2 regions of the Acidisoma sp. 7E03 genome follow, and region 2 is predicted to be linked to the other one. Evidence: riboswitches for the same ligand, from Rfam matches in the RefSeq annotation. Region 2 holds a riboswitch; the other holds the start of a gene.
The links. A riboswitch is a leader RNA that binds a small molecule or an ion and turns the genes downstream of it on or off. The one in region 2 is predicted to bind cobalamin.

Region 1 (15,431 bases), on a different contig from region 2:
GAGCCGACGGAGACGCGCAGGATGCCCTCCAGGTCGAAGGCCTGATCGACGGCCGGCGCCAGCGTCTGATAGCGCTGCTGGAAGGGCGTCTTCTTCCCCTCCTTCATGATCTCGAGCAGCACGACGTAGAATTGCTGGATGGTCGCGGTCGGCCCTCCGGCCGATTGTGCCCGAGCGCCCCCCGCCGCCAGCACGAGGGGAAGGCTCATGGCCAGTAGATCTCGTCTGGACACCGTCATGCCAAGCGCTCCTGAGCGATCATATGCAGATGGCAACATCTTAGAGCCCGACCCTGGGGAATTTTCAACTCTCCCACCAAGGCCAGGAAGGGGTGTGGTTGTTCCCTGTGGATCTGCCGGGCGCCTATGTAGGCGAGGCTGCCGCCCTCGCCCCTGCCTCAGGCGCAGGACACCCTGCGTCCTGCTCGCGGTAAAATGACACGGGCCCCGTCCCTGGCGCTCGGTTGTCCTGAAGCGGCGATCGCGGCACAATTGGCCAAAAGACGGCCGCATGAGACGCGCCGCGTTGGCCTGCGAGGATAACAACCGATGCTACCTGCCGTGACAGAGCCCTTGCCGCCGGAAATCCCGCCGCAGCTCCGGGCTAGCGTCGCCCGCCACCAGGAGAACTTGCTCCGGCTCATCGAGAGCCTGCGTGCTGCGGGCATGCGGGAAGCGGAGATCGAAAGCGCGCTTTCCACCCTGATCGACAGCTACAAGCATGAATTGCTGGAGGCGATCCGCAGCCTGCACAGCGCCGAGGACGGCGCCGCGAAGGAGTGATCGCCATGCAGGACGAGCTTCAGGATGAACACGGGCGGCTCGCCGCCCTCACCCGGTATGCGATCCTCGATACCGCACCCGAAGGGCCCTTCGACAAGATCACCGGCCTCGTCCGCACCGTCCTCGGCGTCCCCATCGCCGCCGTCAGCCTCATCGACCGCCACCGCCAGTGGCTCAAATCCTGTGTCGGCGTGTCGAGCCGCGAGATGGCGCGCGAGATCTCCTTCTGCACCCATACGATCCAGCAGCGGGAGCCTCTGGTCGTGCCGGATGCGACGCAGGATCCGCGCTTTGCGGACAATCCGCTGGTGACCGGCGAAAGCGGCATCCGCAGCTATCTCGGCATTCCACTCGCGACCCCGGATGGCTATCAACTCGGTGCTCTCTGTGCACTCGACACCAAGCCGCGCAGTTTCGACCCGCTGCAAATCCAGATCATGACGAATTTCGCCGCCCTGGTGATGGACGAGATGGAACTGCGCCTTATCGCCGAGAGCGACTTCCTGACCGGTGCCATGACGCGCCGGGCTTTTCTGATGGAGCTGCAGCAGGCGCTCACGGCGCTGCAGGAGCGGCAGGAGCCCGCCGCTCTCGTCTTCTATGACGTCGACCACTTCAAGCAGGTCAACGACCGGCTGGGCCACGAGGCGGGAGACCGGGTGCTCGCCGGGGTCGCCGCGGCGGTCGGCGGGGCCATGCCTGAATCCTCGGTCCTGGGCCGGCTCGGCGGGGAGGAATTTGCCCTGCTGCTTCCTGGCTATGACGCGGCACGGGCGCTGGGTGTCGCCGAAACGCTTCGCGCCGCCGTCGCCGCCCAGCGTTTCGAGGGTCTGCCGGAGATCGCCGTCTCGGCGAGCTTCGGCATCGCGCCGGCCGAGGCAGCCACCGCCTCTCCCGCGGCCTGGATCGCCGCTGCGGATGCCGCGATGTATGCGGCGAAGGAAGGTGGCCGCAATCGCTGCGTCCTCGCGGGGGCCTGACCGGGCCCCTGCAAGGACGGAGTTGCGGCGCGGGCGCGGCTGCAGCAATCTCACATCAAAACGCGGCAAAGGCCTGATTCTCATGATTGATCTTGTGTGGCGCGGCATCGTCATCGGCCTCGGCGCCACCATTCTGATGGATGTCTGGGCGCAGATTCTGGCCCTGTTCCCGGGCCAGAACAGGCCGAATTGGGCACCCGTCGGCCGCTGGGTCTGGCACCTCGGCCAGGGTCGCGTCTTTCATCAGGACATCGGCCGAGCCGCCCCTTACGCTCATGAACTCGCCTTGGGCTGGATCTTCCACTACGCCGTCGGGATTCTCTACGGCGTCATCCTGGCCTTCATCGTCGGCCCCGCCTGGTTCGCCCACCCGACCTTCTGGCCGGCCTGGGTCTGGGGTATCGTGACCATCGCCGCCGGCTGGTTCCTGCTGCTGCCCGGCCTCGGTCTCGGTTGGGCAGCCTCCCGCACGCCGGCGCCCGGCGTCACCCGGGTTCTCGGCCTCGTCGCCCACACCGTCTTCGGCTTCGGCCTCTACATCACCGCCTTCGCGGTGTGAGGCCGAGAGTCCATGGCCGCGCCCGCTCCACCGTTGACAAGGAGACATCCATGCCACGGAACGTGCTGCCCTTCCTGCTGCTCTGTACCACAGGGCTGCTCGCCGCCTGCAGCGACACGCATGTGACGACCTACCGATCGGATCACAAGGCGTTCCTGAAAGAGCTTATCCATTGCGAAAACAACTACGCGGCGGAGCACAACACGCCGGCCTGCCGCGCCGCCTTCAAAGTCAATTCCGAACTCTTCCCCGAATAGCTGCAGCCGGATAAGAGGGCGGGATGAACCCGACCCTGCTGCTGACGGCCTATTACCACCATGGCGATACCGTCGGCTGGCTTGCCCATTCCATCGGCAACGCCATCATCCACGCCTTGATCTATGGGCTGATCTTTCGCCTGATGCGCCATCTGAGCCTGGGCGAGGCGGCCTTGCTCGTCATTGTCATCCTCGGCGGCCTGTTCCTCTGGGCGCGCGCACGCGACCGCAGGCGCTGGTAGCGACAGCCCCCGACCGCGCTCAAATCAGAAGGGCCGCCACCCGCTCGGCAAGCACATTCATGGTGAAGGGCTTCGCCAGCACCTGCATCCCGGGCCCGACCGGCCCCGGCCCCATGATCGCGGCCTCGGCATAGCCGGTGATGAAGAGGACTTTCAGCCCGGGCCGCAACTCGCGCCCGGCATCGGCCATCTGCCGGCCGTTCATGCCGCCGGGTAGACCGACATCGGTGATGAGCAGGTCGATCGGCTGATCGGACCGCAGCAGAACCAGGCCCGCCGCGGCGTCCCCGGCCTCCAGCACGGTCAGGCCTGCCTCCTCCAGCACGTCGGTGATGAGCATCCGCACCATCGGCTCGTCATCGACCACCAGGACCGTGGGATGCCCTGCCGGCAGCGGGATGGGCGCCGCCTCGACCGCGACGTCTTCCCCCGCCGTGCTCAGCGCGATGTGCCGGGGTAGGTAGATCCGCACCGTGGTGCCCAGCCCGGGCTGCGAGAGGATCTTCACCTGCCCGCCGGACTGGGTGGCAAAGCCGTGCAGCATGGAGAGACCGAGCCCCGTGCCCTGCCCAATCGGCTTGGTGGTGAAGAAGGGGTCGAAGGCGCGGGCGACGACGTCCGGCGGCATCCCCACGCCGTCATCCGTCACGCTGATCGCCACATAGTCACCGAGCCGCAGCCCGAGGCTGCGCGCCTCCGCCTCCGCCAGCACCACGTTCTCCGCGTCGACGGCGATCACGCCACCGTCGGGCATCGCATCCCGCGCATTGAGACAGAGGTTCAGGATCGCGCTCTCGAGCTGGTTGGCGTCGCACAGCACGGGCCAGAGCCCGCTGGCGAAGCGCATCTCCAGCACGATGCCGCTGCCGACCGCGCCCTGCAGCAGCTCCGTCATGCCGGCGATCAGCCCTTCCACCTGCGTCACCACGGGGTCGAGCTGCTGGCGCCGGGCGAAGGCCAGCAACCGATGAGTAAGCGCCGCAGCGCGCGAGGCCGCGGCCTGGGCGGCCGCGATGTAGCGGCCGAGCTCGGCGGTCTGTCCGGCCGCGAGCCTGCTCTCCATCAGGCTCAGGCTGCCGATGATGCCGGTGAGGAGATTGTTGAAGTCATGCGCGAGGCCGCCGGTCAGCTGCCCCACCGCCTCCATCTTCTGCGCCTGGAAGAGCTGTTCGCGCGATGCCTCGAGTTCAAGCTGTGCCTGCCGCCGCTCCGTCAGGTCCCGCGTGATCTTGGCGAACCCCACGAGCTCGCCCTGGTCGTAAATCGCATCGAGCACGACCATCGCCCAGAAGCGGCTGCCATCCTTGCGGCAGCGCCAGGCCTCGGCGGTGAACTTGCCTGTCTCGATCGCCGTCCGCAGCGCGCGTTCCGGCATGCCGGCCTCACGATCTTCAGGCGTGTAGAAGAGCGAGAAGTGGGCGCCCACCACCTCGCTCTCGTGATAGCCCTTGATGCGCGCGGCGCCCGCATTCCAGGTGACGACACGACCGTTCGTGTCGAGCATGAAGATTGCGTAGTCCACCACCTCGCGGACCAGCAGTTCGTGCACGTTGGCGGCGGAGATCAGACTGGCCATGGTCATCGGTTCACGGGAGCGTCCGGAGAAGGAGAAGCGCTCGGAAGACGGGATAATCTCGGTCGCGCCCCTTTTATCCTAAGCTCGACCGCGTAACTTCGCCACGTTTGCGTGAATGCCTCAGGAGGCTTCGGGCATCACCGCGCACGGAATGATCGCCCCCGGGTAGCAGACGACGGTGCCGGCCAGACGATGGCCCGCTGCCGCCGCAGCCTCGGCGGAAGCGCCTCGCAACCGCGCCGCGATATAGCCCGCGGCGAAACTATCGCCTGCGGCCGTCGTGTCGACCACATGGGCGACGGGCCGCGTCGGCACCAGCGCCTCCGTCCCGTCGGGAAGGCGGAGCCGGCAGCTGAGATCGGGTTGCTTCAGCACCAGCTCGGCGCGGGCCGTTCCTGCGGCGAGCGCATCCGGCCACGCAGCGCCGTGCAACATCTCGAGATCCTCTACGGACGCGAAAACGAGATCGGCGCCCGTGAAGGCCCGGGCGAAGGCGGCCCGCGCCTCCTCACGATCGGGCCAGCCGCGGGGCCGAAAATTGGTGTCGAAGGCGATCGTCGTGCCGACCGCGCGGGCAGCCGCCAGCGACTCGAACAGGGTCTCGCGCCCGGCCGTGCCATAGAGGGATAGGCTGATGCCGGAGTAATAGATGAGGCGCCGGGCTTGCAGCGCGGTGGCGATGGCCGGCGTTTCGGGCAGGGAGAAGAGCCGCCGGGCCGCAGCGCTATCCCGCCAATAGAGGAAGCGGCGCTCTCCACGGTCATCGGTCTGGATCACGTAGAGGCCGGGCATGGCGCCTGGGCAGTGCACCACCAAGCCGGTGCCCACGCCCTCCGCGGCCCAGGCCGACTCCATCTCGCTGCTCCACGGATCGTCCCCGAGCGCGGTGACATAGTCCACTGCCATGCCGAGCCGCGCGAGATAGACGGCGGTGTTGAGCGTGTCGCCCCCGAAGCCGCGGGCGAAACGGCCGTCCGCCTCCTCGCGCAGTTCGACCATGCACTCCCCGATACACGCCAGACGCATCCGCTTCCCCCGCCGTTTCGCGAGCGCGCAGTCTCGGCGAATTGCAGGCGGAACCCAAGCCCGCGCGCGTCACCCTCCTCCGGCGGCACCGCCGGAGCAGGATTTCCGGGGCAGCATGCCGCCCGAGTGCCGCCGCGTCAGGCGAGATCGAGCCGGTCGTATCCACGCAGCCGGTAGATCACGAAGGAGAGCGCCCAGCTCAGGATAAAGATGCCGATGATGGCGAAGCCGATATCGTTGAAATTGTCGTTCAGCCGCCCGACCAGCGCCCAGACGCCATGGTCGAGGCCGAACTGATCAGCGACGAGCCCCAGCGTCTCTATGCCGCCCACGAGCACGGCGACCAGCACGGAGACCAGGGTGATGGTCAGATTGTAGTAGAGCTTCCGGACAGGCCGCACGAAAGCCCAGTCATAGGCGCCGAGCATGAGGATGCCGTCCGTCGTGTCGACGAGCGACATGCCGGCCGCGAACAGCACCGGGAAGACCATGATGGCGGCGATGGGGACGCCATGCGCGGCTTGCGTTGCCGAGACGCCGAGGAGACTCACCTCCGTCGCCGTATCGAAGCCGAGGCCGAAGAGGAAGCCGAGCGGCAGCATCCAGAGCGGCCCCGAGACGAGCCGGAAGAGCGGGCGGAACAGCCAGGCGAGGGGTCCGCGCGCGCCACCCAGGAGATCGAGCGCCAGCGGATCGGCCTTCCCGCCACGGCGAAGCAGCCGGAAGGTCCGCCACAGGCTGCGCAGGATGACGACGTTCATCGCGGCGATCAGGAAGAGAAAGAGCGCGGAGACCGAGGTGGAGATCACCCCTCCATAGGCCTTCCAGCCCTCGAAGCGATGTTCCATGGCCGCCGCCGTCGCGGCGATGGCCGCAGCCACGAGCACGACGACCGCCGAATGCCCGAGCGCGAAGAAGAGGCCGACGGTGACCGGGCGGCGCCCGTCCTGCATCAGCTTGCGCGTCACGTTGTCGATCGCCGCGATGTGGTCGGCATCGACCGCGTGGCGCAAGCCAAAGCTCCAGGCGAGCAGCGCCGTGCCCAGCAGCAGCGGATTGCCGCGGAAGACGACGGCCGCCCAAATCCAGGCGGCGAGATTGAAGAGCAGTAGAAAACCGTAAATGCCGAGGATGCGCGGGCGCAGCCGCGCATGAGTGGCGGTGGATGGAACGGTGGACAAGACAGTCCTCCCAGGTCGGGCTGTCTTCGCACCCTGAGCCGGGTCCCGCCACGCGGGCAGACGGACACGGATACAACGGAACACCCCGCCCGTTGCGGCTGCGCAGACCTACGACGATGGCAGGTCTCCTGGCTCACGGGTCTTCATTCTTCGCCGCCTTCCCAGGTTGCCCCAGTGGCGTCTTGGCGCAGAACTCACCGCTTACAGTTGCGGGGGCAGCCACGGCATCGCACCGCGTTCCCTCTTAGCCTCCGATGCCTCGGAGGAACCATCGCGGTCAGGGTGGCAGATGCACCCGCCAGGCACAAGCGCCATCAGGGCGCGGCTTCCGGGTAATGCGGCTTGCCATCCGCGCAGACGAGCCAAGGCCGTTTGCTGGAGACCCAGATGTGTTCCGTCGGCTCATGGCGGTCGGGGTCGTCGAGGCTACCGATGGAAAGGCCGATCGCGCCCTGGGCCGCCCGCTCGGTGAAGAGGGCTGTTCCGCACTGGCTGCAGAAGCCGCGGCGCAAGCCCGACTCGGCCGCGAACCAGGTAACCGGCCCGGTGATCGTGACCTGATCGAGCGGCACGAGAAGGCGGGCGAAGAAGAGACCGCCGGTCGCGCGCTGGCAACGGCTGCAATGGCAGATCCGCACGTTCAGCGGAATCGCCTCCGTACGATAGCGGCAGGCGCCGCACAGGCAGCCTCCGGTCGTTTCGGTCGCCATGACATCCTCCTCGCCGCACCGCACATCCGCGCGATCCGCCGCGTCTCACGCAGTTGGGAACGAGGGAAGCGGCTTTGACAAGGTAGGCAAAATGCCTTGCCCCCTCAATTACAGTCTTTCAACGAAAGGTGGACATCATGCCCATTCTGCTTTGGCTGCTCGGCGTTCCCATTCCGATCATCATCCTTCTGCTCCTCTTCTGGCACTAGGAGCCGGCATGTCCTACACCTCTGTAGAGCCTGCGGTAGCGGCGACGCTGCGCCCAGGCCTGTCCTGGTCCGCGGTCTTCGGCGGGGCGGCCGTCGCCACGGCCGTCACCGTCATGCTGACCGCACTCGGGTCCGGCATCGGCCTCGCCTCGGTCTCCCCCATGGCTCACGACAATCCGTCCGCCGTCACCTTCACCGTAGGGGCCGCCATCTGGCTGATCATCGTGCAGTGGATCGCCTCCTTCTTCGGCGGCTATCTGGCTGGCCGGCTGCGGCCGAGCCTCGGCGGCGTTCACAGGGACGAGGTGACCTTCCGCGACACGGCGAGCGGTTTCGTTGCCTGGGCGGTTGCCGCGCTTTTCGCACTCGGGCTCCTCGTCTCCGGTGCGGGGTCGGTGATCGGCTCAGTGGGCCAGGCCGTCACGGCCGCCGCCGGCGGTGCCCAGACGACGGGAAGCACCGCCGCGCCCTTCGCCCCCAGCGGCTACGTTCTCGACACGCTGTTCCGCCCCAGCCGTGATCTGGGCCAGACCAGCAACCCCGAGGCGAAGGCCGAGGCCGGCCGGATCCTTGCGACCGAGGCCGTCGCCCCGATCAGCACGGCGGACCACGATTTCCTCGTCCAACTCGTGGAAGCGAATACCGGCCTCTCGCCGGCGGATGCGACGACGCGCGTGGACCAGACGATCGCGGCTGAACGGCAGACGATCGCGGAGGCAAAGAAGGCGGCCAATGCGGCGCGCAAGGCGGCGGCTGCACTCGCCGCCTATACCTTCTTCTCGATGCTCGTCGGTGCCTTCATCGCCTGTGTCGCCGGCGCCATCGGCGGCCGCCAGCGGGACGCGTACTGATCAAGCACTGACCGCCGGCCCGCGGAGGATCCTCCACCGCGGGCCGCGCATGTCATGGCCGCTCCGGAGCGCACCATGACCGGTGGCCGCACCTCTGCCGGCCCCACGCCTCTGCCCCGCTCGCCTCACTCCCATGGGACGGAATCGTCCGCCGTCGGACGAACGCAGAAGCTTTTTCTATTTTCACGGCGATTCATGACATTTACTAATTTTATACGTATCTTTATGTTTTAAAGTTTGACTCTCTGCGCGATTCACATGTCCTATTAGTTGAATATGATTAATGCCGACGCCATCCGTATTAATCAGCAATGAGGGGAGCCATGACCGCAGCGTCCAATCACCACCAGAACGGAAACGACCCCGTCAAATTCGCCTATTGGGTTCCGAACGTCTCGGGAGGGCTCGTCGTCAGCAAGATCCCGCAGAGAACGGATTGGGGGCTTGAGTACAACATCAAGCTCGCGCAGATCGCGGAAGAAGCGGGCTTCGACTATGCGCTGTCGCAAATCCGGTTCATCGGCAGCTACGGCGCCGAGTTCCAGCATGAGTCGACCACCTTTTCGACGGCTCTTCTTGCGCATACAACGCGCCTGAAGGTCATCGCGGCAATCCTGCCGGGGCCCTGGCACCCCCACGTCATCGCCAAGCTCGGCGCGACGGCTGACCAGATTTTCGGCGGACGATGGGCCATCAACGTGGTCAGCGGCTGGTTCGCCGGGGAGTTCGAGGCGCTCGGCTTGCCCTGGCTGCCGCATGACGAACGCTACAAGCGCTCCCGCGAATTCATCGAAGTCGTCAAGGGCATTTGGACCGAAGACAACTTCACTTACAGCGGCCAGTATTATCAGGCCAAGGACTTCACCCTGAAGCCGAAGCCGCTGCAACAACCGCATCCCGAGATCTTCCAGGGTGGCAATTCCCGCGCGGCGCAGGAAAATGCCGGCGCCGTCTCAGACTGGTACTTCATGAACGGCAACACGCCGGAAGGTCACCGCGAGCAGATCCAGAACGTCCAGCGAATCGCGGCTTCCCACGGGCGCCACGTCCGGTTCGGCGTCAACGCCTTTGTCATTGCCCGCGATACGGAAGAGGAGGCGCAGGCGGTCCTGCAGTCGATTCTCGACCACGCCGACGCAGAGGCCGTGAACGCCTTTGGAGGTGCCGTCAAGCAAGCCGGCCAGGCGAGTCCCGAAGGCAAAGGCATGTGGTCGAACTCGGCCTTCAATGATCTCGTGCAGTACAACGACGGCTTCAAGACGAACCTGATCGGCACACCCCGCCAGGTCGCCGAGCGGATCGTCGCGCTCAAGGACATCGGCGTCGACCTCGTCCTCGCAGCCTTCCTGCACTTTCATGAGGAGGTCGCCTATTTCGGTGAGCGTGTTCTGCCGATCGTCCGCGAATTGGAAGAAGCGCGCAGCCGTGCCCAGGCCGCCTGACACGAAAGCCACACGGGAAGGCCGGACGATTGCGGGCGCCGCACTGCGGCTCTCGGACGTCAGGCTCTCCTTCGGCGGGATCGGCGCCCTGAAGGGCGTCGACCTCGAGGTGCAGGCGGGTGAAATCCATGCCGTCATCGGCCCCAATGGCGCTGGCAAGAGTTCTCTGGTCAACGTCATCTGCGGCGTCTACACGCCGCAGAAAGGAACCATCGTATACGCGGGCCAGCCCATCCGCCGGATCAGGCCCGAGCGGCTCGCGCGCCTCGGAATCACGCGTACCTTCCAGAACCTGGCTCTCTTCAAGGGGCTCAGCGTGATCGACAACGTCATTCTGGGTCTGTCCGAGACGATGACGGCGACGGTCTGGGAAGAGATCCTCGGCGCGCCGCGGGCGCGTCGCCAGGCAGCGGCCGCGCGCAGCCGGGCCCTTCAAGTTCTGCGCCAGCTCGATCTGGCCTCTCTCCAAGATGCCGCCGTCCACACCCTGCCCTATGGCGTGCAGAAGCGGGTGGAACTGGCCCGTGCCATCATCGGGGCGCCCCGCCTGCTGTTGCTCGACGAGCCGATGGCCGGGATGACGGAGGACGAAAAGGCCAGCATGAGCCGCTTCATCCGCGCGGTTCATGCGGCGACGGGCACCACCATCATCCTCATCGAGCACGACATGGCCGTCATCATGGATCTGTCGGACCACATCACCGTTCTGGATCATGGCCGGCACATCGCCCATGGCACGCCCACCGAGATCGCCGCCAATCCAGACGTGATCGACGCCTATCTCGGCGTCGCCCACGCGGATGACGGCGATGATGATGCGACCGAGGTGCTTGCGGCATGAGCGGCATGGCGTTCTTCTCGGAGGTTGTGATCGCAGGTCTCGCGGTCGGCATCATGTATGCCTTGGTCGCGATCGGCTTCGTGCTGATCTACAAGACCTCGGGCGTCCTCAACTTCGCCCAAGGGTCGATGCTGCTCTTCGCTGCACTCACCTTCGTCTCCCTGCACGAGCGCGGCATCTCCTTCCCGGGCGCCATCGCCATCACCCTCCTGATCATGATCGTCCTCGGCATTGCGATCGAGCGCTTCGTGCTGCGCCCGATGGTACACCAGCCACCGATTACGCTCTTCATGGTGACGCTCGGCCTCTCCTACATCATCGAGGGCGGTGCCGAGATCATCTGGGGCGCGCAGGTGCATGGGCTCGATCTCGGCATTGCCGACACACCGCTCCACCTTGCAGGAACGCTCGTCAGTCGCTTCGACCTCTTTTGCGCCGGCGTCGCCGCCGTGCTGATGGCCCTCCTCAGCGTCCTCTTCCGCTTCACCCGCCTCGGCCTCGCCTTTCGCGCGGCGGCGGAAGACCAATATGCCGCCCTCAATACCGGCCTGCGCCTGTCCCGAATCTGGGCGGCCGTCTGGGCCATCGCGGGTGTCGTCGCCCTGGTGGTCGGGCTCCTCTGGGGGGCGCGCACCGGCGTGCAGTTCTCTCTCTCGCTCGTCGTCCTCAAGTCTCTTCCCGTGCTCGTCATCGGTGGATTCGATTCGATCCTCGGCGCGGTGGTCGGTGGCCTCATCATCGGCGTCACCGAAAATCTGGCGCAGGTCTATCTCGGCGGCGTCATCGGAGACGGCGTGGACAGCTGGTTCGCCTATGTGCTTGCGCTGATCTTCCTGCTCCTGCGCCCCACCGGCCTCTTCGGGCAGACGCGCGTCGAAAGGGTGTGACGCCATGGCCGATGTCGTACTGCCCCAGACCAACGAAACCTCCCACCGCTGGCCGCTGAACGTCCGCCGTGCTGCACCGCTCCTCCTTCTGGCCGCTGCCGCGCTCCTGCCGCTGATCCGAGCGGATTATCTCTTCGATGCGATCCTGACGCCGTTCCTCGCCGTCAGCCTCGCGGCGCTCGGCCTGAACCTCCTCACCGGCTATGCCGGCCAGGTCTCGCTCGGCAGCGCCGCCTTCATGGCCGTCGGGACCTTCGCCGCCTACAACCTGCTGCTTCGCCTGCCGGGGCTTCCCCTGCTGGTGGCCCTCGCACTGGCGGGACTCGTTTCCGCGGCGGTCGGCCTGCTCTTCGGCCTGCCCAGCCTGCGGCTGCGCGGCTTCTACTTTGCCATCGCGACCCTCGCCACGCAGTTTTTCGTGCAATGGGCGCTGACCAACATCAGCTGGTTCTCCAACGACGACAGCTCGGGTGTCATCAGCGTGCCGCCGCTCGCCATCGCCGCTTTTGCGATCGATACCCCGGCGCGGCGCTATCTCTTCTGCCTCGCGATCGTCGCTGTGCTGACACTGGTCGCGACCCGGCTCGTCTCCGGCCAGACCGGTCGCGCCCTCATCGCGATCCGTGACGGGGAGACGGCCGCCCGTATCCTGGGCGTCCCCGTTCTGCAGACGAAGCTTCTGATCTTCGCGATCAGTAGCTTCTACATCGGTGTCGCCGGCGCGCTCTGGTCCTTCGCCTATCTGCGCACGGTAGAACCCGACGGCTTCGATCTCGCCCGCTCCTTTCAGATCCTCTTCGTCATCATCATCGGCGGCCTGGCGAGCATCCGCGGTGCCTTCCTGGGCGCGGCTTTCATCGTCGTGCTGCCGCTGCTCCTGGCGCGGCTGGGCGCACTGCTCCTGGGCGCGAGTTTCAACAGCGGGCTGGTCGACCTCGTGGAAAAGATCATCCTCGGCGCCCTCATCATTCTCTTCCTGCGCCTGGAACCGGAGGGGCTGTCCGCGCTGCTCCGCCGCGACAGGCGCCGCATCCTGAGTTCCTGAGACACACAGAAGACATACGGAGCATACTCTGATGGCTGCGCTTTCCCGACGACTGGGCGCGCTTGCACGCACCACTGTCCTTACCGCGAGCGTCGTGCTCGCAACCGGCGCCATGGTGGGCGCCCGGGCTGCCGATCCTGCGACCCAGTATTTTCCGCTGCAAAGCTATCGCGTCGGTCCTTATGCCGCAGGCGGCACCGGGTTTTTCGGTGGCTTCATCGACTATATGAACCTGATCAATCTGCGCGACGGCGGCGTCAACGGCGTCAAGCTCACTTGGGATGAATGCGAAACCCAATATGTCGTCGAGCGCGGGGTGGAATGCTATCAGCGGCAGAAGAGCCACGTTCCTGCGCCCTCGGCCTGGAATCCCCTCAGCGTCGGCATCGCCTATGCGATGATCGACGGCGTGACCGCAGACAAGGTACCGCTGATCACCATCGACCATGGGCGGACGGATTCGACCGACGGCGCCGTCTTCCCCTACGTCTTCCCGCTTTTGATGAATCCCTATAGCGAAAGCTCAGGCATCATCAACTTCATCGGCAGCCGCCTCGGCGGCGCGGACAAGCTGAAGGGCAAATCGATCGTCGTGCTCTACCACGGCTCCCCCTACGGGCGGGAGACCATCCCGATCTACAAGATGCTGTCGCAGAAGTTCGGCTTCAAGCTGCAACAGATCGAAGTGCCGCATCCTGGCACCGTGCAGGAGGCACAGTGGCTCACCATCCGCCGCATCAGCCCAGATTACGTGGTGCTGCGCGGCTGGGGCGTGATGAACCCCGTCGCCCTGAAGACCGCGCAGAAGGTCGGCTTCCCGGCCGACCACATCATCGGCAACGTCTGGAGCAATTCCGAGGAGGACGTGATCCCGGCCGGCGCTGCCGCCAAGGGCTACATTGCGCTGACGACGCAGGCAACCGGCACGCAATACCCGGTCGTCCAGCAGATCGAAAAGGTCGTCTATGCCGCGGGCAAAGGCAACCTGGCCGACAAGTCCCGCATCGGCAGCGTCTACCACAACCTCGGCATCGTCAACGGCATCCTCAACGTCGAAGCGGTACGCATCGCTCAGGCAAAGTTCGGAGATCACACCCTGACCGGCGACCAGGTGCGCTGGGGCTTCGAACACCTCCAGCTCAGCCCCGAGCGGGTCAAGGCCTTGGGGGCCGAAGGGCTGTTCCACTCCATCAACGTTACCTGCGCCGATCACGAGGGCCACGGCCTCGTCACCTTCCAGCAATGGGACGGCAGCAAGTGGAACCGTATCAGCGATTGGATCGCGCCGGACTGGGCGCTCTTACGGCCGATCATCGAGGCCTCGGCCACGAAATATGCCGGCGAGCATCACATCACCCCGCGGGACTGCGCCAAGGAAACGGTCGCGGCGAATTGAGGCAGAAGCCATGAGCGACAGCCCTCTGCTCGATCTCGAGAATGTCGAAGTGACATATGGGGCCGCTATCCTTGCGGTGCGCGGCGTCAGCCTGCAGGTGCTGCGCGGCGAGATCGTCGCGCTGCTGGGGTCGAACGGCGCCGGCAAATCCTCGATCCTGCGCGCGATATCCAACTTGCTGCCGGCCCGGCGCGGGCGGCTGAGTGGTGGACGCATTCGCTACGATGGCATCGAGACTGCGGGCATGACCACTGCGCGGCTGGTGACGGCCGGGTTGATCCAGGTCCTGGAAGGCCGCCATTGCTTCCGCGGCCTCACGGTCGAGGAAAACCTTGTTACCGGCTCACTCGGCGGCGGCACCAGTCGGGCGCAAACGGCCGGTGATCTCGAGAAGGTCTATGCTCTCTTCCCGCGGCTGAAGGCGAAACGGCGAAACCTCGCAGGGCTCGCCTCGGGCGGCGAGCAGCAGATGATCGCGATCGGCCGCGCTCTCATGGGCCGGCCGCGCCTCCTGGTGCTTGATGAGCCAACCATGGGTCTCGCGCCCATCGTCGTGTCGGACATTTTCAGGATCCTCACGCGGCTCAACCGCGAGGAGGGTCTCTCCATCCTGCTGGCGGAGCAGAACGCCGCCGTCGCCCTCAAGGCTGCGCATCGGGCCGTCGTCCTCGAGAACGGCCAGGTCAAGCGCGTGGGCGACGCAGGAGAGCTGCGCGACCATGCCGATCTGCGCGCCGCCTATCTCGGGATCGGTGCCGCCATGCCAGCCCCTTCCTCAACGCCCATCTTGGAGACCACGCCATGACCGTCCTTCAAGCCAAAGCGCACCCGCAAGAGCCGAGCGCGGCGCGCTCTCCGGCCGGTGTTCCCGGCCTGCCGCTACCCGCAACGCCCGCGCACGTCGTCCGCGACGATGCCGAGGCCATCGCCGTGGCGCAGCGCCTGGCGGCCGATTTCGCCCGCGAGGCCGCCTTGCGCGACCGAGACCGCATCGCGCCCGTGCGCGAGCTCGACCTCTTCTCGCAAAGCGGGCTTTGGTCCATCAACGTGCCGCGTGCGTTCGGCGGGCCTGAAGTCTCGTACCGCACGCTGGCCCAAGTCATCGCCATCATCTCGGCGGCCGATCCTTCGCTGGGGCAGATCCCGCAGAACCACCTCGGCGTCGTCGCCGCCATCCGTACCGTCTCGGACGAAGCGCAGCAGAAGCTGCTGTTCTCGCTCGTCCTGCGCGGGCTTCGCTTCGGCAACGCCTTTTCGGAATTTGGCTCCAAGAGGGCGACGGAGTTCGAGACGCAATTCGAAGATGCCGGCGACCACGTTCTCGTCACCGGCCGAAAGTTCTATTCAACGGGTGCCATCTACGCCCATCTCGTGCCCATCGTCGCGCTGGATGATGAAGGCCGCGCCTGGTATGCCATCGCCGACCGGAACGCCCCCGGCCTCACCG
Region 2 (15,431 bases):
CCCGTGCCGGTCACGGTGAGGCTTGCGGGACCGAGGCCACCCAGGGTGAGGCTGCCGGCATTCTGCGCGAAGTTTCCGACGGTCGCTGCTCCGGAGTCCAGCATGATGGTGCCGTTGTTCACGTTGAGCGATCCGCTGACGCTCAGGCTGCCCTGGTCCAGCGTCAGCACGCCGTTGCCCGCGACGAGAAAATCCCCCGCCGTGATGTCGGTGGTGGGGGCACCGCCGACCGTGAGCGATCCGCCCTGATCGATGATCAGTTGCACGGTCATGCCCGGAGGGGCGGAGAGGGTGAGGGCGCCGGCCGTATTGCCGCCCGTCGTGACCGTCACGACGTAGCTCGCGGCGATGGCGCCGAAATCGTCGCTGAGCATCACGGCACCCGCCGCACTCGGCGCCAGGCCGGAGGACCAGTTCGCGGCAGTGCTCCAATCGCCGCCTTGGGCGTGGCTCCAGCGGGTGCCGCCCGCCGCATTGGCGAGTTCGACGGCCGCCCGCGCCTGGATCAGCCCCGCGCCGGTATTGGGCAGGTTCGAAGCGACGGGAATGGTCGACTGCACCAGAAGCGCGGTCAGTTGCGCCGTTGTCAGCGCGCCGTTCGCCTGCAGCATGAGGGCTCCGACCGCGCCCGCATTGGGGGCGGCCGCCGAGGTGCCGTTGAAGGAGAGGAAACCCGGAACCGTCGTGCTGGAACCGGAGACGCTGGTATAGGTCGGCAAGTTGGGCGTGACCGGCACGGGCAGCAGATTGCCGTTCTGGTCGTAGAGGATGACGCCCGGCCCGGTGGAGGTATAGCCCGCGGGGATCGGCGTGCCGCCATAGGCCGGCGTGTTGGTGTAGGTAACGGCGCCGACGACGTTGGTGTCCGACAGCAGCTCATGGCCGAGAATGTTGCCGGTGCCGCCGCCCGCCGCGCCGTTGACGATCGAAATCGCGGTATTGAAGTTGCTGACGATGAAATTCTGCCCGATCGGCACCGTGCCGCCGTTCTGCACGACGACGACGCGAAACTGAGTGGAGGCGGTGGTGTTGGTATAGACCAGGAACTGGGCCGGGTCGTCGCCCATTGCATTCAGTGTCGACGAGGCAACGACATTGCCCTGAGCGTCGAGAAGATAGAAAGCGAGGCTGTTGGCGGCCCCGCCGCCGCCGGTGCCGATGCTGGCGAAGGGCTGCGCCCATTCCAGCAGCAGCTTGCCCGTGACATTGAGCGGAATGGTGACGTCGAGATAGGGGCTGTCATTGCCGAAATTCTGTGCGACCACGTCGCCGATGCCGGGAATGGTGGTGGAGAGCGGGGTAAAGCCCTGCTGGATGTAGTCGGCACCGTCATTGCCGGCCGCCGAGAAATAGTTCACGCCGGCCGCGACCGCGGCCTGGATAGCGCGGTCCAGCACCGTTCCCGTCTGGTAGAAGGATTCTTCCGGCCCATAGCCGAGATCATCGATGATGACGGTGCAGCCGGCATTCTGCAGCGCGGTGACGGCGGCCGCGCAGGATTCGACCGAATCGCCGCCCGCCGCGAAATAGTAGCTGGCATTGGGTGCGATCTGGTAGGCGAGTTCCATCATCGCCTGGCCTTCGTCGTTGCCCGCCGCGGCGTCATTCAAGACAGTGACGGACGCTGGCAGATAGCCGGCGGCGACATTGGCGGGGGCGCCGCCATTCGCGTCGTAACTGTCGGAGATGATTCCGATCTTGATGCCTTGCCCTGTCACGCCGTAGAGGGCGGTCGCCACATCCGCGCCCAGCGCCGTTGCGGCAGCATCAAGTCCCGACATCATTCCGTTTCCCGCTCTAAGAGATGGGCTTCTCTCTAGACGTGAAACGGTTTCTCATGCAAATCGAAATTGGATCGTGACGATCGCCGCCGTCGTGCCCCCGTTAGTCCCTGTCAGTTTTGAAGCGATAGAGGGTGGTCGAGCGGAAGATGTGGCCGGGCAGCAGGGTAGTGGTCGGGAAATCGGGCTTGTTCGGCGAATCGGGGAAATGCTGCGTCTCGAAGCAGAACGCGTCGGACTGGCGATAGGCGACGCCCGCCGTGCCGGCCGATCCGCCGCCGAGATAATTCGCCGTATAGAATTGCAGGCCGGGCTCCGTCGTTTCCACCTCCATGATCCGTCCGGTCTTCGGGTCATAGGCGCGGGCGGCGAAGGTCAGCGCCTGCGGGCTCGGCTTCTCCAGCACGTAGTTATGGTCGTAGCCGTTCTGGCGCAGGATCTGCGGATGCGGAATGCGGATGCCGGCGCCGATCGGCTTCGGCGTCCGGAAGTCGAGCGGCGTGCCGGCAACGGGTGCCAGCTCCCCGGTCGGAATCCCGGTCAGGTCCACGGGCGTGAAGCGCTCGGCGTTGATCTCGACGATATGATCGAGCACCGAGCCCTGGTCGTTGCCGGCGAGGTTGAAATAGGCGTGATTGGTGAGATTGATGACGGTCTCCGCCGTGGTCACCGCCTGATAGTCGATCCGGAATTCATTGGCTTCCAGCACGGTGTAGACGACCTCGACCTTCAGCGTGCCGGGGAAGCCTTCGTCGCCGTCGGGGCTCGTATGGCTGAGCACGGCCGAAAGGGTCAGACCGCTTTGCGCAGCCTTCACCTCCCACAACGCCTTGTCGAAGCCGGCCAGGCCGCCATGCAGCGTGTTCGGGCCGTTGTTGGCGGCGAGGCTGTAGGTCTTGCCCCCGAGGCTGAAGCGCGCGCCGCCGAGGCGGTTGGCATAGCGGCCGATGATGGCGCCGAAATAGCCGGGATTGGTCTCGTAGAGCGGCAGATCGGCGTGATCGAGCGTGACGTTGGCGAAGCGGCCATGGCGGTCGGGCGCCATCAGGGCGGTTACGATGCCGCCGCGGTCGAGGAAGCGCAGCTCGAACCCGGCGGCATTCCGCATCCGGTATTCGGTGACCTCCTCCCCGGTCGACAGGCGGCCGGCGCTCTGCCGGCTGAGGCTGATGCCCATGTCGCTCGCTCGTCCGCCCATACCGCGCTTCCTTCTGGTGCTTGGGGGCCGACCCTAGCCGCAGCCCGCGGCCAAGCCCAGGGGTTCTCCTTCGATTGTTGTTTCCTTTTCGTTCCTAGCTTGCTACCTGTGGTTGCGAAGGAGTCCGGCATGAGCCTCGCCCCCCGTCTGTCGTCCGCATCGGCTCTTCCGCCTTCCACCGCCGCGCAGGATCGGCGAGGTGTGGCAGCGGTGCGCGCCGCCCGGGGGCGGCGGGCGCAGCGTGCCGGCCTGGATGGGGAGGGGCGGGTGGTCACCGCCCTCCGCCGGGATGGCTGGCATATCCATGGCCAGCGGCTGCGCACCCCGGCCGGCGAAGTCGACATCGTCGCCGAGCGGGACGGCCTGCTCACCCTGGTCGAGGTGAAGAGCCGGCCTGATCTGCGCAGCGGCATGGAAGCGGTCAGCCCGCGCCAACAGCGGCGGCTGATGCAGGCGGCGGCCATCCTGCAGGGCGAAAATCCCGATTGGGGGCGCCGGGGCATGCGCTTCGACGTCTGGCTCGTCGATGCCGCGGGCGGCCTGCATCACGTGCCCGATGCCTTCCGCGATTTCGGCTGAACCGCCTTCCGCCAGGATGGTGACCGCGCGGGGTGGCTTTTCGGGCGAATGCCTCTATCTCTAGGGCCGGTTCCGAGGTTCGGCCTCGCCCCAGCGATAGAGCAAGGAACGCATGACCAATTCCCCGACGATCGCGCCGCTCGACCGGCGCACCGCGCTTTTCCTCGATCTCGATGGCACCTTGCTCGACATCGCCCCCCGCCATGATGCGGTGGCCGTGGCGCCCGGCCTGCCGGAGGTCATCGCCCGCCTCGCGCGCAGCCTGGGCGGGGCCGTCGCCGTCGTCACCGGGCGCCCGCTCGCGGATGTCGATCGCCTCTTTCCCGCGCTCCCGGTCGCGGTCGCCGCGGAACATGGTGCACGGCTGCGCTTGCCCGATGGGTCGCTGCAATTGCACAGCGCCGATCTCCCCTGGCGGACGGAGTGGCTTGCCCGGCTGCGTGATGCCCTGCCGCGCTGGCCGGGGGCTTTCATCGAGGAGAAATCCATCGGCTTCGTGCTGCATTTCCGCCAGGCCCCGCAATTCGGCGAGGCGATCGGAGCGGCGATGCGCGACATGGTGGCGGAAGCCGGGGGCGCCGCCGAACTCCTGCCCGCCCTCATGGCCTTCGAGGTGCGGGCGGCCGGCGTCGGCAAGGGTCATGCCGTCCGCCACCTGATGGCCGAGCCGCCCTTCGCCGGCCGTATCCCGGTCTTCATCGGCGACGACGTGACGGATGAGGAGGGGATGGCGGAAGCAGAGGCCCAAGGCGGTCGCGGGCTGCACGTCGCCCGCGCCTTCGGGGGTGAGCCTTCTGCCGTACGGGCCTGGCTCGCCGCCATGGCGGATCGGCTGGACGAGGTCCGAGTCTAACCCCATCTCCGCCGGTCGACCCGCTCAACGAAAGGAAGCGCTTTGTCTCGCCTCGTCATCGTCTCCAACCGGGTGCAGATTCCGACGGAAAAGGCCCCGCGTGCCGGCGGCCTCGCGGTGGCGCTCGGCAGCGGGCTCGTGCCCGGCACTCTGTGGTTCGGCTGGAGCGGCAAGCGCGGCCATGGCGGCCGCACGCCCACGCTGCACGAGGCGCAGGGCGTCACCTATGCCACCATCGACGTGACCGATAAGGAATACAACGATTACTACGTCGGTTTCTCGAACGGCGCGCTCTGGCCGCTGCTGCATTACCGGCTCGATTTCCTTGATTTCTATCGCCACCAATATGCCGGCTACCGCCACGTCAATGCCTATTTCGCGGAGGCGCTGCAGCCTCTGCTGCGCGACGACGATCTCATCTGGGTTCACGACTATCAGCTGATCCTGGTGGGCGAGGCGCTGCGCGCCCGCGGCGCCGGCCAGCGTCTCGGCTTCTTCCTCCACATCCCCTTCGTGCCGCCGGAAATTCTCGACGCCATGCCCTGCGGCCGGGAGCTGCTGCAGGGCCTCTGCGCCTATGACGTCGTCGGCTTCCATACCGACGAGCACCGCCACGCCTTCCTCTCCTGCGTCGAGACCTTCCTCGGCATCACGGCCGATGCGGATGGACGCTTCCACTACGAAGGGCGCGAGATCCGCACCATCAGCGACCCCATCGGCATCGACGCCGAGGAATTCGCGTCCATTGCCGCACGCACCTCGCGTGGGGCCGAGGTGCGGCGCATCCGCGAAAGCCTGTTCAGCCGTGCGCTCGCCATCGGCGCCGACCGGCTGGATTATTCCAAGGGACTTCCCAATCGCTTTCGCGCCTTCGACCGGCTGCTCGATCGCTTCCCCGAACACCGCGGCAAGGTCTCGATGCTGCAGGTGGCGGCGCGTTCGCGCGAGGATGTCGACCGCTATCAGCAGCTGCGCCGCTCGCTCGACCGGCTGGTGGGAGACATCAATGGGCGCTATTCGGAGTTCGACTGGATTCCCATCCGCTACATGACGCGCGCGCTCTCCCGCAAAAGCCTCGCGGGCTTCTATCGCGTGGCACGGGTGGGCCTCGTGACGCCGCTGCGCGACGGCATGAACCTCGTCGCCAAGGAATATGTCGCGGCACAGTCGAGCGCGGATCCGGGCGTTCTCATCCTGTCGCGCTTCGCCGGTGCCGCGGAAGAGCTGCGCGAGGCGCTGATCGTCAATCCCTTCGATGCCGACGAGGTGGCGGAGGCGATCAACAAGGCGCTGACGATGGAGCTTGGGGAGCGGAAGGAGCGGTGGCAGGCGCTGCGCGAGCGCGTCTGGGCCGGAACGCCGCAGCAATTCACCGATACCTTCCTGCGGGCACTGCGGCCCTGAGGACAGGCACGGCCGGGTGGTGCCCGGCCGTGTCGCGGGATCTTACTTCAGGTTACGCAGGCACTTGGCCGCCGCCATGGCGGAGGGGCGGGCATCTGCCTGCTTCACTTCGCCCTGCATGATCAGGCCAAAGGTGGTGGATTTGAGGAGGTCGCGCATGTCGGTGGTCGGCGTCATCTTGGGCGCGGCCGCGTCGTAGATCGACTTCGCCTCCGGTGTCAGCTTGGCGGCGCAAGCCTGGGCCGCGGCGGGATCGGCCGCATGGGCGGCGAGCGGGGCCAGCAGCGGCGCTGCCGTGAGAAGGGCCGCGCAGCGGCGGGAGAAGATGGAAAGGGCCATGCCTGGAACTCCTGTTGCAGCCGAGGCGTGTCCTCCGCCTCCTCTCCACAATCTAGTCGCTCGGGGCATGATCGTCATGAGGAACCGGCGAGATTTCTCATCAAAGGCGGGGGCTTACGGCGTCGGCTCTGCCGCCGGCTGGTGTGCCACCACGCGGTTTCGCCCCGACCGCTTGGCGGCGTAGAGGGCGCGGTCGGCGTTTTCGATGAGCTGATGCAGGCTTGGTGCATCTGCGCTGCGCGTCGCAAGGCCGATGCTGGTGGAGAGGACGATGGCGCCGCCAGGCCCCGGCAGCCGGCAGGCGGCGACCCGCTGCCGCAAGGCTTCGGCCCGCTCGGCGACCTCGGGTTGTGGGCCTGACAGCAGCAGTGCGAACTCCTCCCCACCGAAGCGCGCCGCAAGCTCGCCAGGCCGCAGCGCCTCGGTCGCGAGCTTTGCCACCGCAACCAATGCCTCGTCACCCCGGTGATGGCCGAAGGTGTCGTTGAGAACCTTGAAGTGGTCGAGGTCGAGCAGTAGCAGCGCACAAGGCGCCGCGTCGGCCGGTTGCGCGAACAGGCCCTCGGCCACTTCGAAGAAGCGGCGGCGATTGGCGAGGCCGGTCAGCATGTCGGTCTCGGCGAGCCGCCGCAGCTCGTCCTCCAGCCGTCTCTGTTCGCTGATGTCCCAATAGACGAAGGCGTAATGGGTGCCGATCTTGCTCATCATGTTGTGCAAGGTCCGGTACTGCCCGTCCCGGCACAGAACGCGCCATTCGAGATGCTGCGGCTCGGCCGGGTTGAGCTCGATCGCCGCTTGCGCGGCCTGCCATTTGCGCAGTCCCTCCGCCCGCTCCACGGGGTCCGGGAAGGCCCGCTCGAACCATTCGTAATGATCGATGTCGTAATAGGGGTCGTATTGATAAAGCTCGTCCGAATAGGCGTTGTAGAAGATGGCCCTCCAGGACGCGTCGAAGAGATCGATGCCGATCGGCAGCGCCTGAATGATGCTGCGGAAGGTCGTCTCGGCGCTGTAGGCGCCATTGCTCGCATCTTCGAAGAAGGGCGTGCGCTCGTCCACCGTCACTGCCCACAGGTCGGGTTCGGGCAGCGGCGCCAGGTGTATGATCAAGCGGCGAGACCCGGCCGGCGTCTCGCCGAGAAGGGTGAGGCTGCGGCGCGCCGGGTCGCGCCGGGCGCCGTCGAGAAAATCCAGCAGCGCCTCTGCGGCGCCCGCGCCCAGCATGGCGGCGAGCGACAGGGGCGTCTCCGAGGGCACAAGGGCGAGGAGACGGCACAAGGCCGCGTTGCAGCGTGACGCGCGGCGGCCTGCCGCATCCAGAATGAACATCGGGGCGTGGACGTAATCGATCCAGCCTGCTTCGCCCGAGGAGGGCGCTGCCACGTCGGAGCGCGGAGAAGGCAAGGGCTGTGTCGTCATCGATCCATGAATTCAGCGGTCCCGCCGTGGCGGTTCAGAACTCTATGCCCTCCTGCGCCTTGATTCCAGCATGGTAAGGATGTTTCACCGCCGCCATCTCGGTCACCAGGTCTGCCGCCTCGAGCAGTGCTGCCGGCGCGTTGCGGCCGGTGACGACGACATGCAGCTCCGGCCGCCGCGCGCCCAAGGCCTCCAGCACGCCGACGAGCGGGAGATAGTCGTAGCGGAGCGCGATGCAGAGCTCGTCCAGCACCAGCAGGCCGAGCTCCGGCCGCGCCATCTGCCGCAGGGCTTCATCCCAGGCGCGGCCGGCGGCCGCGATGTCCCGCGCGCGGTCCTGCGTCTCCCAGGTGAAGCCTTCGCCCATGCTGTGCCAGGTGAGCTGGTCGCCGAAGGCCGCGAAGGCCATGCGCTCGCCCGTGCTCCAGGCGCCCTTGATGAATTGCACGATGGCGACTGGCCGGCCGCGGCCCAGCATGCGCAGCGCCAGGCCCATCGCCGCCGTGCTCTTGCCCTTGCCGGGCCCGGTATGGACCATGAGCAGGCCCTTGGTCTGGGTCTTGGACGCAACCTCCGCATCCTGCACCGCCTTGCGGCGGGCCATCTTCTCCCGCCAACGGGCGGCATCCTCGGTCTCTTCGGTCATTTCACCACCATCGGCAGGCCGGCCACCATGAACAAGACGTGCTCGGCACGGGCTGCGATGCGCTGATGCAGCAGCCCGGCCTGGTCGCGGAAATCGCGCCCCAGCCTGTGCTCGGGCACGATGCCCAAGCCCACCTCGTTTGCGACGAGCACCGTCGGCGCGGCGCGGCCGTCGAGGACGGCGAGCAGCGCCTCGGTCGCGGCCGCCACGTGACGCTCGCCGAGCATGAGGTTGGTGAGCCACAGCGTCAGGCAATCCACCAGCACCGGCGCGTCTCCGGCAGCAGCCAGTGCCTCGGCCAGGGCGAGCGGGGCATCGAGCGTGCGCCAGTCGGCGCTGCGCCGCGCCCGGTGCGCCGCGATGCGCGCACGCATCTCCTCGTCCCAGGCCTCGGCCGTGGCGATGTACGTCCAGGGCGGGGGCAGCGCCATCACCAGCGCCTCGCCGTGGCGGCTCTTGCCGGAGCGCGCCCCGCCGAGGATCAGGGTCACGCTGCTCTCTGATTGACGGGCCATGCTTCGGGCTTCTAGATCATCGCCGATGGTTCCTCCAACGGCCTTCGGCCGCGGGGAGGATGAAAAGGGAATGCGGTGCGGGGCCCATCTTCGACAGGGTCCCAAAGCCGCGGCTGCCCCCGCAACTGTGAGCGGAGAGCCTTGCCGGCATTTTCCACTGGGCTTCGGCCTGGGAAGGACGCCGGATGGGTGCCTGATCCGCAAGCCAGGAGACCTGCCATCCGCCAGACTGTCAGGTCCTTCCGGGCGGGGTGCCCTGGAACATGGCCTCTTCGTTTCGCCGCGGTGCTGTTGCCCGTGGCCGCATCCCCGTATCCGCCCGGCGTCCGGGCGCCTGATGGAGCGGAGATCGCGCCTTGGTTCCTCCTGCCTGCCTGCATGTCTGCGTCACCTGCGGCCATCCCGATGAGCCGCGGCCGGGCCGTGTGCTGCATGACCGGATCGCCGCCCTCATGGGCCCGGACGAATCCTTCACGCTGAAGCCGGCCACCTGCCTCGCCCGCTGCGGCGAGGGCTGCAGCCTCGCCGTCTCCGCCCCCGGCAAATGGGGCTATCTGCTGAGCCGGCTCGAGCCCGATCTCGCGGAGGACGTCCTCACCTACGCCCGCGCCTATGCGGCGCATGAGACCGGGGCGCTGCTACCCAGCCGCCGCCCCGAAAGCCTTCGCACCCTCGTCGTCGGGCGTATCCCGGCGCTGGAGACCGCCGCATGAGCCCGCGCATTCCGGCCACCATCATCACTGGCTTCCTCGGCGCCGGGAAGACGACGCTGGTGCGTCATCTCCTGCAGAACGCGAACGGCCGCCGCATCGCGGTGCTGGTCAACGAATTCGGCTCCCTCGGCGTCGACCGCGGCGTGCTGGAGGGTTGCGGCATCGAGGGGTGTGACGAGGACCAGATCGTCGAACTCTCCAACGGCTGCCTCTGTTGCACGGTCGCCGACGAGTTCCTGCCAGCCATGGAAGCGCTGCTCGACCGGCCGAAGCCGCCGGAGCATATCGTCATCGAAACCTCGGGCCTTGCTCTGCCGAAGCCGCTGCTGAAGGCTTTCTCCTGGCCCGGCATCCGCGCGCGCGTGACGGTGGATGGCGTCATCGCGGTCGTCGATGGCCCGGCCGTCGCCGCCGGGCGTTTCGCGGACGATCCGGAGGAAGTCGCCCGCCAGATGGCGGAAGACCCCTCGCTGGAGCACGACAATCCGCTTGCCGAAGTCTATGAGGATCAGCTCGGCTCGGCCGATCTCGTGCTGCTGAACAAGACCGATCTGCTGGCCGAGAGCGACATCGCGGGCCTCGCCGCCGGCGTCGCGGCGCAGCTGCCGCGCGCGGTGAAGGTGCTGCCGAGCCGCGAAGGGCGGATCGACCCGGCGATCCTCCTCGGCCTCGGCGCCGCCGCCGAGGACGACCTTGCGAGCCGGCCGTCACATCATGACGGGTTGGACGAGCACGAGCATGATGATTGGGACAGTTTTGTCGTGCCGCTCGGCCCGCAAACCGCGCCCGAGCCGTTGGTCGCGCGCCTGCAGAAAGCGGCCGCCGAGCACGACGTGCTGCGCATGAAGGGCTTCGTGCGGATCGAGGGCAAGCCGCTGCGCCTGCTGGTCCAGGGCGTGGGCAGCCGCTTCCGCCAGGAATACGACCGCGCCTGGAAGCCGGGCGAAGCCGCGGGCGGCATCGTCGTCATCGGCCGCAAGGGGCTCGATCAGGCGGCCATCACCGCGGCCATTCAGGGCTGAGGGCCGAGCGGCCGCGCCATGCACATCCTGTTCCGGGAAAGCCATGGGCTGGAGGAGGGAGAGACCGCGGTCGAACCCGGCGGCGCGCCCGCCGATCTCCTGTTCCTGTCCTTCTCGGACAGCGATCTGGCGGCCGCCATCGCCGCCCCCCTGCCGGCGGGCTTCCCGAGCCTCCGCGCCGACCGCATCGGCCGCTTCCTGCACCCGCTCTCGGTCGATCTGCTCTGTGAACAGATCGTCTCCGGCGCGCGGCTCGTCATCATCCGCCTGCTCGGCGGCATCGACTATTGGCGCTATGGCGTGGAGGAAATCGCAGCCACCTGCCGTGCCCGAGGCATCCCGCTTGCTGTGCTGCCGGGGGACGGGAAGGGTGAGGATCCGACGCTTGCTGCGCTCTCCACCCTCGACCCCAGCGTGCGCCTGACGATCGGTGATGCGCTGCGCCAGGGTGGCCCGGTGCAATTCGCCCGCGCCTTCCAGGCCGCGGCCCATGCGGCTGGTCTTTGGGCCGAAGCCCCGCCGACCGCCGAAGCGCTGCCCGACTGCGGGCTCTGGGGCTGTGCCTCCGGCAATCCCGATGCCCTCGTCGTCTTCTACCGCTCGCATCTCCTCGCTGGGGAAACGGCGCCGGTGGCCGCCCTTCTGGCAGCCCTCGCGACGCGCGGGCTCGGCACCCGCGCCCTCTATGTCGACAGCCTGAAGAACCCGGCGAGCATCGCCTTCGCGCGCGATTGGCTGATCGCCTGGAAGCCGGCGGTCATCCTCAACTGCACGGGGTTCTCGGCGCGTCTCGGCGAGGCGCCGTCGCCACTGGAAGCCGCCGGCTGCCCCATCCTGCAATGCGTCCAGGCAGGCACGCCGCGCGCCGCCTGGGCCGCTTCGGCGCGCGGCCTGTCGCAAGCCGATCTCGCCATGCAGGTGGTGCTGCCCGAGGCCGATGGCCGGCTGCTGACGACGGTGGTTTCCTTCAAGGAGCGGGACGAGGCGGGCCGCGCCACGCTGGTGCCCTATGAGGAGGGCATCGCGCTCGCTGCCGATCGCGCCGCCGGCTGGGCGCGGCTCGCGGAGACGCCTGCGGCCGAGCGCCGTCTCGCCCTCATCCTCTCCAACTATCCCGGCGCCGAAGCCTCGGGGCATGAGATCGGCTATGCCGTCGGGCTCGACAGCATCGCGAGCGTGCAGGCGATCCTCCGCGCCCTCGCGGCCGAAGGCTACATGACCGGGGAGGTCGACCTCGCACCACTGAAACGTGGGGAGGCGGTACAGGCGGGGCATGTCCTCGTCGCGGTTCAGCCCGATCGCGCGGCGGGCGACCGCAGGGCCGGCTATCATGATCCGGACACGCCACCCTCCGCGGCCTATCACGCCTTCTACGAGGGGCTGCGCGGCTGCCACGCTGTCATTCATCTCGGCACCCACGGCACGCTGGAATGGCTGCCGGGCAAGGCGGCGGCGCTTTCGGCGGCGTGCTGGCCGGCGCGGCTGCTCGGCGGCCAGCCTGTGCTCTATCCTTTCATCGTCAACAATCCGGGCGAGGCGGCGCCCGCCAAGCGGCGGCTCGGCGCGGTCACCATCGGCCATCTCACCCCGCCCTTGCAGCGCGCCGGCCTTCACGGCCGGGCGGCGCGGCTGGAACGTCTCATCGAGGAATTCGCAGGCGCCGACGGGCTGGACCGGCGCCGTGCCCTCGCGCTGAAGACGAAGATTCTGCAGGAGGCGACGGCATCCGGCCTGCTCGCCGAAAGCGGCGTCGCACCCGACGCGGATGCCGATGCGGCCCTAGCCCGGCTGGATGCCTATCTCTGCGATGTCAAGGACATGCAGGTGCGGGACGGGCTGCATGTTTTCGGCCGCAGCCCCGAGGGCGCCCCCCGCGCCGGCCTGCTCGCCGCCCTTCCGGAAGGCTCGGCAGAGTGGGTCGATGCCTGTGGGCATGCCGAGATGGCGGCGCTCTTGGCGGGGCTCGACGGGCGCTTCGTCCCGCCTGGGCCCGCCGGCGCGCCGACGCGGGGCCGGGCGGAGGTGCTGCCCACGGGCCGCAATCTCGTCACCTTCGATCCGCGGCTCATCCCCAATGCCTCGGCCCTGCGCCTGGCTGAGAAGGCGGCGCGCAGCCTGCTCGCCCGCCACCTCCAGGAACAGGGGGAGTGGCCGCGGTCTCTGGTGCTCGATCTCTGGGGCAGCGCCACCTTGCGCACGGGGGGCGAGGATTTTGCCCTTGCCTTGGTCCTGCTTGGTGCCCGTCCGCTGTGGGATGCCGGCACCGGCCGCGTCAGCGGTTTCGAGATCCTCCCCCTCGCCGAGCTTGACCGGCCGCGTGTCGATGTCTCCTTGCGCATCTCTGGCCTCTTCCGGGATGCCTTCGCCGGCCAGATCGCCCTGTTCGACCAGGTCGTGACGGCGATCGCCGCACGGGACGAAGCGCCTGAGATGAACCCGCTGGTGGGCGCGGCTGGCGCCCGCGTCTTCGCGCCGGCCGATGGCCGCTACGGCAGTGGCGTTGATCTCGCCGCCGGACATGGGGAGATCGCACGCGCCTATCTCGGCGCCCAGGTGGCGCTTGGTGGTGCGGGGGATTTCGCCACCCGCATCCGCGCGGCGGACGGCTTCGTCCATGTCCAGGATCATGGCGAGACCGATCTGCTGGAAAGCCCGGATTATGCCGCGCATGAGGGCGCCTTCGCCGCCGCCGCCCGGGCGCTGGGCGCGGCACCCGCGCTCTATCACCTCGATACCGCCGACCCGGAGGCGCCGAAGCCCCGCAGCCTGCCGGAGGAGATCCGCCGTGTTACGCGCGCCCGCGCCGCCAATCCGCGCTGGATCGCGGGGCAGATGCGCCACGGCTTCCGCGGGGCCGCCGAGATCGCGCGCGGGGCCGAAAGCCTGCTCGGCTTCGCGGTGACGCTCCCCGAGCGGTTCGACGCGCAATTCGATCTTCTCTTCGATGCCACGCTCGGGGAGGAGGCAGTCGCGGCCTTTCTCGAGACGGAGAATCCCGAAGCCGCGCGGATGCTGCGCGCCCATTTCGCCCGGGCGCTGCGGGACGGGCTGTGGCGGCCGCGCCGCAACAGCCTGCCCGGGCTCCAGCCCGAAGCAGCGGCATGAGCGACGCACCCCTCATCCGGGGCTGGTGCCCGAGCCTGTTCCGCCCGATGGAATCCGGGGACGGCTGGCTCGCCCGTATCCGGCCGCAGCGCGGCGCGCTGCCGGCGGGCCTTCTTCGCGCGGCAACCGAGGCCGCCAGTCGCTACGGCAATGGCCTTTTCGAGATCACCAACCGCGCCAATCTGCAGATCCGGGGCCTCACGCCCGCGACCATCGCGCCCTTCACGGCGGCGATGGAAGCCGCCGGGGCCGCAGCGGGCGAGGGCACGCGCATCCTCATGGCGCCGCTGCCCGATGACGATCTGCGGGCGCTCGCCGATGAGATCGACGCGGCCTTGCCGGAGGGGCTGCCGGCGAAATTCGGCATCCTGCTCGATGGCGGCGCCCTGCCGCTCCCCGGTGTCACGCTGGACGTGACGGTCCGCCGGGCAAGCGACGGCTGGCAGGTGAATGGCGCGGCGGTTCCGCGTGCCGACATCGCGGCCTATGTCGCGCGCATCGCCCCCATCAGCGCACGCATCTCGGCGCGTAGCGCGCCGCCGCCGCTTGGCGCCCATGCTGGCTTCGTCCTCATCGCTCCGCCTTTCGGCCAGATGCGGGCGGCGGCGGTTTCGGCGCTCGCCGAGCTGGCAGAGACCCATGGCGATGGCGTGCTGCGGCCGACGCCCTGGAAAAGTATTGTGCTCGCCGGTGTCGGGGATGCCGCAACCGTGCTGCGCGCGGCCTCGGCCCTGGGCTTCATCACCGGTCCCACGGATGGGCGGCTTTCAATCCTGGCCTGTCCCGGCGCGCCCGCCTGCGCGCGCGGCGCGGTTGCCACGCATGAAGCGGCGACGGCACTCGCCGTTCACCGCCGTGCCGGCGACCCGAAAGTCCATCTCTCCGGCTGCGCCAAGGGCTGCGCCCATCCCGGGGCGGCGCCCGTGACCCTCGTCGGCCGCGCCGGTGTTTTCGATCTTGTCCGAAACGGAAAAGCCGCCGATACCCCGGCCTTTCCTGGCCTCACCCTGGCGGAACTCCCCGCGCTGATGCAAAGCCTGCCCGCATGACCGAGCGTTATGATTATATCCGCGAGGGGGCCGCGATCTACGAACGCTCCTTCGCCATCATCCGGGCCGAGGCCGATCTCTCCCGCTTCTCGGAGGTGGAAGCGCGTGTCGCCGTGCGCATGATCCATGGCTGCGGCATGGTGGAGGTGGCGGACGCCATCCGTTTCGGCGGCGGCTTTGCGGAAGCCGCGCGTGCTGCACTCCTGGCGGGGGCGCCGATCCTCTGCGATTCCCAGATGGTGGCGCATGGCATTACCCGCGCGCGGCTGCCCGCCGGCAATGCGGTCGTCTGCACGTTGGGCGCGCCGGAGGTGCCGGAGATCGCGCGGCGCATTGGCAATACCCGTTCCGCCGCCGCCTTGGACCTCTGGGGCGAGAGGCTGGCGGGTGCGGTGGTCGCCATCGGCAATGCGCCGACGGCGCTGTTCCATCTGCTCGAACTGCTCGATGCCGGGGCGCCGCGTCCGGCCGCCGTCATCGGCCTGCCGGTGGGCTTCGTCGGCGCCGTCGAATCGAAGGAGGCGCTGGCCGCCGATGGCCGCGTGCCCTTCCTCATCGTCGAGGGCCGCCGGGGCGGCAGCGCCATGGCGGTCTCGGCCGTCAATGCCTTGGCGAGCGAAGCCGAGTGAGCAGCACGCAAGCCGGCCGGCTCTACACGCTCGGCATGGGCCCGGGCGATCCGGAACTCCTCACCCTCAAGGCCGCGCGGATTTTGGCCGCGGTGCCGATCATCGCCTATTTCGCCAAGGCCGGCCGGCGCGGCCATGCCCGCACCCTCGCCGAGGGTCATCTGCGCGCCGATGTCGAG

Region 1: linked by a shared signal. The riboswitch ahead of ACYQ6W_RS12090 (HoxN/HupN/NixA family nickel/cobalt transporter) and the one ahead of ACYQ6W_RS19205 (DUF1636 family protein) in region 2 are both predicted to bind cobalamin.

Annotation. Positions count from the first base shown of each region.
Region 1 covers NZ_BAAFHE010000007.1:2,730-18,160, reverse strand. Annotated here, with positions in the region: gene ACYQ6W_RS12130 (ABC transporter substrate-binding protein) at 1-209, opposite strand, end outside; gene ACYQ6W_RS12125 (hypothetical protein) at 549-782, shown strand; gene ACYQ6W_RS12120 (sensor domain-containing diguanylate cyclase) at 788-1,762, shown strand; gene ACYQ6W_RS12115 (DUF2938 domain-containing protein) at 1,845-2,321, shown strand; gene ACYQ6W_RS12110 (hypothetical protein) at 2,372-2,578, shown strand; gene ACYQ6W_RS12105 (hypothetical protein) at 2,602-2,820, shown strand; gene ACYQ6W_RS12100 (ATP-binding protein) at 2,840-4,396, opposite strand; gene ACYQ6W_RS12095 (sugar kinase) at 4,517-5,422, opposite strand; gene ACYQ6W_RS12090 (HoxN/HupN/NixA family nickel/cobalt transporter) at 5,560-6,603, opposite strand; cobalamin riboswitch at 6,705-6,891, opposite strand; gene ACYQ6W_RS12085 (GFA family protein) at 6,918-7,313, opposite strand; gene ACYQ6W_RS12080 (hypothetical protein) at 7,531-8,373, shown strand; gene sfnG (dimethylsulfone monooxygenase SfnG) at 8,697-9,815, shown strand; gene ACYQ6W_RS12070 (ABC transporter ATP-binding protein) at 9,799-10,656, shown strand; gene ACYQ6W_RS12065 (branched-chain amino acid ABC transporter permease) at 10,653-11,543, shown strand; gene ACYQ6W_RS12060 (branched-chain amino acid ABC transporter permease) at 11,548-12,588, shown strand; gene ACYQ6W_RS12055 (ABC transporter substrate-binding protein) at 12,620-13,984, shown strand; gene ACYQ6W_RS12050 (ABC transporter ATP-binding protein) at 13,995-14,789, shown strand; gene ACYQ6W_RS12045 (SfnB family sulfur acquisition oxidoreductase) at 14,786-15,431, shown strand, end outside.
Region 2 covers NZ_BAAFHE010000014.1:40,749-56,179, forward strand. Annotated here, with positions in the region: gene ACYQ6W_RS19160 (Hint domain-containing protein) at 1-1,781, opposite strand, end outside; gene ACYQ6W_RS19165 (aldose epimerase family protein) at 1,885-2,979, opposite strand; gene ACYQ6W_RS19170 (YraN family protein) at 3,109-3,558, shown strand; gene otsB (trehalose-phosphatase) at 3,671-4,411, shown strand; gene ACYQ6W_RS19180 (alpha,alpha-trehalose-phosphate synthase (UDP-forming)) at 4,454-5,815, shown strand; gene ACYQ6W_RS19185 (hypothetical protein) at 5,858-6,154, opposite strand; gene ACYQ6W_RS19190 (sensor domain-containing diguanylate cyclase) at 6,269-7,573, opposite strand; gene cobO (cob(I)yrinic acid a,c-diamide adenosyltransferase) at 7,608-8,219, opposite strand; gene cobU (bifunctional adenosylcobinamide kinase/adenosylcobinamide-phosphate guanylyltransferase) at 8,216-8,734, opposite strand; cobalamin riboswitch at 8,744-8,970, shown strand; gene ACYQ6W_RS19205 (DUF1636 family protein) at 9,091-9,447, shown strand; gene cobW (cobalamin biosynthesis protein CobW) at 9,444-10,469, shown strand; gene ACYQ6W_RS19215 (cobaltochelatase subunit CobN) at 10,488-13,574, shown strand; gene ACYQ6W_RS19220 (hypothetical protein) at 13,571-14,623, shown strand; gene ACYQ6W_RS19225 (precorrin-8X methylmutase) at 14,620-15,252, shown strand; gene ACYQ6W_RS19230 (precorrin-2 C(20)-methyltransferase) at 15,249-15,431, shown strand, end outside.